DNA from 2 places in the Variovorax sp. DAIF25 genome. Region 1 is predicted to be linked to the other one. Evidence: riboswitches for the same ligand, from Rfam matches in the RefSeq annotation. Region 1 holds a riboswitch; the other holds the start of a gene.
What was found. Region 1 has a riboswitch for S-adenosylhomocysteine ahead of ahcY (adenosylhomocysteinase). Riboswitches for the same ligand answer to the same signal wherever they lie in the genome.

Region 1 (2,389 bases):
CCACCGTCTGCAGGCCCTGGAACGACTTCTCGTTGGCCTGCATCAGCGCCTGCAGGTCCTTGCGGCCGCTGTCGAGCAGCTTGCTCGCGCCGTCGGTCATGTTGAGGTTCTGCAGCCGCTCGGCCATGCCCTTGAGCGGGTTGAGCATGTCGGCCGCGCTCGGGGCCGCCTTTCTCTCGGCGCTTCCGCTGCTGCTGCTGGCAGTGGTCTTCTTGGCGGCGGCTTTCTTGGCAGTGGCCATGGTGCGGAATCTCCTGAGGACGTTGGACAAGATGGTGGCGGGACCGGCCGCGCACGCGCGCGGTCCGCCGCCACGATACGCCGCGACGACCCTGCCGCGGCGATCGCGGCCGCGGATTTGCCTGGGGGATTTCCCGAAGGGATGGTGTGCGCCGCGGCACCGGCGCTCGCTGGAGCGCCGGCGGGTAGCGGCAACGGCTTACATCGGCGGCGTGAAGCCGTCGCGGCCGGCCACCACGCGCAGCGCGGTCGGCGTGCCGTTGCGCTCCTGCGCATTGACCAGCACCTTGGCGCCCGGCACCAGCAGCGCCTCGGTGCCGGCGCGGAAGGTCACGACCGGCACGTCGCGCGGCACGATCACGGTCTTCTCGCCGCCCTTGTAGGACAGGCGCAGCTGCTGCCCGCCGCGCACCGAGCGCGGCGCGGCCGCGAGGTCGGCCACGGTGGCGTTGGTCATGGTGCTCTGCGGTTGCAGGTCCCAGGGATAGTGGCCCTCGCCGGTGCCGCGCGCGGCCTCGGGGAACACCACCACCTCGAGCGCCTTCTGCGAGCCGTCGGCCTGCGGCATCGCGGCGGTGCCGATGAAGCTGCCCTTCTTGATGTCGGACAGCTTGATGCGATAGACCTCCGACAGCGACATGTCCGCGGGCCGCGCGAGGCTCACGACCTCGCCGCCGCGGTCCTTGACGACGAGCTTGCTCGCATCGGCGTAGACCAGCGTGCCGCGCACGCGCACCACGGGTTGCGCGGCCTGCGCCTGCTGCGCGAAGGACAGGCCCGGCAGAGTGGCGAGGCCGAGCAGGGCCGCCGTGCAGAGCGCGCGGCGCGCGCTGGACGACGAGGGAGGGGAAAGGCGGGATGAACGCATCGGAGGGGCTTTCGCGGAAAAGGAATGCAGGCAGCGTTGTACGCCTCGACTCTGAGCCCTGCATGACGCGGGGTGTTGGCGCGCCCTCGCGTTCCGTGATGTGGGAAGCCCCGGCCGTTGGCGCCCGTGTCCGGCACGTCTACAATCCGCCGCTTCCGAGGAGCGTTGCAGCGCCGCCAGGCGTGAGGCTCGGACCCATCGCAACCACGCTCATCCGCTGTTCTCGCGGTGAGTCTTTTTCCCCCGACGCAGTGGCCTCGTTCAAACACAGTTCTGGAGTTCACTTCACATGAGCGCTGTTCTCAAGCCCACCCCTGTTTCGTCCGCCGACCAGGCGATCGCCGACCTCTCCCTCGCTGCCTGGGGCCGCAAGGAAATCCGCATCGCCGAAACCGAGATGCCCGGCCTGATGGCCATCCGCGAGGAATTCGCCAAGAGCCAGCCGCTCAAGGGCGCGCGCATCACCGGCTCGCTGCACATGACGATCCAGACTGCGGTGCTGATCGAAACGCTGCAGGCCCTCGGCGCGCAGGTGCGCTGGGCCTCGTGCAACATCTTCTCGACGCAGGACCACGCGGCCGCCGCGATCGCCGCGTCGGGCACGCCGGTGTTCGCGATCAAGGGCGAGTCGCTCAAGGACTACTGGGACTACACCCACGCCATCTTCGACTTCGGTCCCAAGGACTCGAAGGGCGAAGGCCCGAACATGATCCTGGACGACGGCGGCGATGCCACGCTGCTGATGCACCTGGGCCAGCGCGCCGAGAAGGACCTGGGCGTGATCGCCAACCCGGGCAGCGAGGAAGAGCGCATCCTCTTCGCCGCGATCAAGGCCAAGCTGGCCGTCGATGCGACCTGGTACACGCGCAAGTCGGCCGAGATCATCGGCGTGACCGAGGAAACCACCACCGGCGTGCACCGCCTCAACGAGATGAGCGCCAAGGGCACGCTGCTGTTCCGCGCCATCAACGTCAACGACTCGGTCACCAAGAGCAAGTTCGACAACCTCTACGGCTGCCGCGAATCGCTGGTCGACGGCATCAAGCGCGCGACCGACGTGATGATCGCCGGCAAGGTGGCCTGCGTGGCCGGCTACGGCGACGTGGGCAAGGGCTCGGCCCAGGCGCTGCGCGCGCTGTCGGCGCAGGTGTGGGTCACCGAGATCGACCCGATCAACGCGCTGCAGGCCGCGATGGAAGGCTACAAGGTCGTGACGATGGAATACGCGGCCGACAAGGCCGACATCTTCGTGACCACCACCGGCAACAAGGACGTCATCAC
Region 2 (2,389 bases), 940 kb from region 1:
ACCTCGACCTGCAGCAGCGGGTACTCGTGCGCCAGCTCGGCCAGCGCGCCGCTCCAGGGCGCGGCCAGCAGCTCGGGCGCGATCGCCAGCGTGAGCCGTTCCTCCAGCCCCTGCGTGAGCGCCAGCGCCTGCGCGTCGAGCTGGCGCAGCTGCGCCGCCAGCGCGCGCGCCTGCGGCTCGAGCGAGCGCGCGGCGGCCGTGGGCCGGGGCTCGCGGCCCTTGCGGTCGAACAGCTGCAGGTCGAGCTCGGCCTCGAGGTGGGCGATGGCCATGCTGACCGCCGACGGCACGCGGCGCAGGGCGCGCGCGGCGGCCGAGAAGGAGCCGTGGTCGATCACGGCCAGGAAGACCTCGACGCTGTCGCTGGAGAAGCTCATGGCCGCCTCATGGGGTCGATCTTTCAATAAAACTGAAACAAGTTGACTTTTTATATCAGCAAGAGACACATAAAGTCCACGGATCGCAGTCACACAACAAGCCAAGAGAGTCCGTCATGCAGGGAATCCAGCGTCGCATCGTCTACATCACCCTCTACGAAGGGATCGCCATCGTGGCCGCCAGCGCCGGGCTGGCGCTGCTGACGGGCGCCGGCCTCGGCCATTCGGGCGCGCTGGCGGTGGCGGCCTCGGTCATCGCGGTGATCTGGAACCTGATCTTCAACAGCCTGTTCGAGCGCTGGGAGGCGCGCCAGGCGGTGCGCGGGCGCAGCCTCAAGCGCCGCATCGCCCATGCGATCGGCTTCGAGGGCGGCCTGATCGGGCTGCTGGTGCCGATGTTCGCCTGGGGCCTGGGCATCTCGCTGTGGCAGGCGCTGGTGATGGACCTGGGGCTGGTGGTCTTCTTCCTGGTCTACACCTTCGTCTTCAACTGGGCCTTCGACCGCGCCTTCGGGCTGCCGGCCTCGGCGGCGCCGGTCGCGCAGGCGGCCTGAGCCCTCCCGGCGGCCCGCGGATACACCCGCGGGCCGTTGGCACGGCCGGCAGCCGGTAAAATCGCCACCCCTTCCAAGGAGCGTTGCAGCGGCGGCGCGCGGGACCCCTGGTCCGCGCACCCGCCGTCAGGCTTGGAAGGCGCCTTCTCGCAGAACCTGCCCGGAAGGCCCGGTTGCAACGACGCTCACCTGACGTGTCTTCCCCTGCCCAGGTGAGCCCCATGAGCGATGTCCCCGCGCCTTTCGTTTCTCCCATGAAGCTGTCCGGTCTCGAACCGGTGGCCATCGGCGAGGGATCCCTGTTCGTCAACATCGGCGAGCGCACCAACGTCACCGGTTCCAAGGCCTTCGCGCGCATGATCCTCAACGGCCAGTTCGAGGATGCGCTGGCCGTCGCGCGCCAGCAGGTCGAGAACGGCGCGCAGGTGATCGACATCAACATGGACGAGGCCATGCTCGACAGCAAGGCCGCGATGGTGCGCTTCCTCAACCTGATCGCCAGCGAGCCCGACATCGCGCGCGTGCCGGTGATGGTCGACAGCTCGAAGTGGGAAGTGATCGAGGCCGGCCTGCGCTGTATCCAGGGCAAGGGCATCGTCAACTCGATCTCCATGAAGGAGGGCGTGGACAAGTTCAAGCACGAGGCGAAGCTCGTGAAGCGCTACGGCGCGGCCGCCGTGGTGATGGCCTTCGACGAGAAGGGCCAGGCCGATACCTACGAGCGCAAGGTCGAGATCTGCGAGCGCGCCTACCGCATCCTGGTCGACGAGGTGGGCTTCCCGCCCGAGGACATCATCTTCGACCCGAACATCTTCGCGATCGCCACCGGCATCGAGGAGCACGACAACTACGCGGTCGACTTCATCAACGCCGTGCGCTGGATCAAGCAGAACCTGCCGGGCGCCAAGGTCTCGGGCGGGGTGTCGAACGTGAGCTTCAGCTTCCGCGGCAACGACCCGGTGCGCGAGGCGATCCACACCGTGTTCCTGTACCACGCGATCCAGGCCGGCATGGACATGGGCATCGTCAACGCCGGCATGGTCGGCGTCTACGACGACCTCGAGCCCGAGCTGCGCGAGCGCGTGGAGGACGTGGTGCTCAACCGCCGGCCCGACGCCGGCGAGCGCCTCGTCGAAGTGGCCGAGAGCGCCAAGAGCGGCGCCAAGGACGACAGCAAGAAGCTCGAGTGGCGCGGCACGCCCGAGCAGCCGGTGCACGTCAACCAGCGGCTGTCGCACGCCATGGTGCACGGCATCACCGACTTCATCGTCGAAGACACCGAGGAGGCCTACCAGCAGATCCTCGCCAAGGGCGGCCGTCCGCTGCACGTGATCGAGGGCCCGCTGATGGACGGCATGAACATCGTGGGCGACCTGTTCGGCCAGGGCAAGATGTTCCTGCCGCAGGTGGTGAAGTCGGCGCGCGTGATGAAGTCGGCCGTGGCCCACCTCATCCCCT

Region 2: it holds a riboswitch for S-adenosylhomocysteine, as region 1 does, so the genes downstream of both, metH (methionine synthase) here and ahcY (adenosylhomocysteinase) in region 1, are expected to answer to the same signal.

The regions. Positions count from the first base shown of each region.
Region 1 covers NZ_CP136636.1:6,659,845-6,662,233, reverse strand. Annotated here, with positions in the region: gene phaP (TIGR01841 family phasin) at 1-241, opposite strand, end outside; gene R0232_RS30850 (hypothetical protein) at 440-1,108, opposite strand; S-adenosyl-L-homocysteine riboswitch at 1,260-1,327, shown strand; gene ahcY (adenosylhomocysteinase) at 1,398-2,389, shown strand, end outside.
Region 2 covers NZ_CP136636.1:222,816-225,204, forward strand. Annotated here, with positions in the region: gene R0232_RS01055 (LysR family transcriptional regulator) at 1-377, opposite strand, end outside; gene R0232_RS01060 (PACE efflux transporter) at 494-931, shown strand; S-adenosyl-L-homocysteine riboswitch at 1,001-1,125, shown strand; gene metH (methionine synthase) at 1,186-2,389, shown strand, end outside.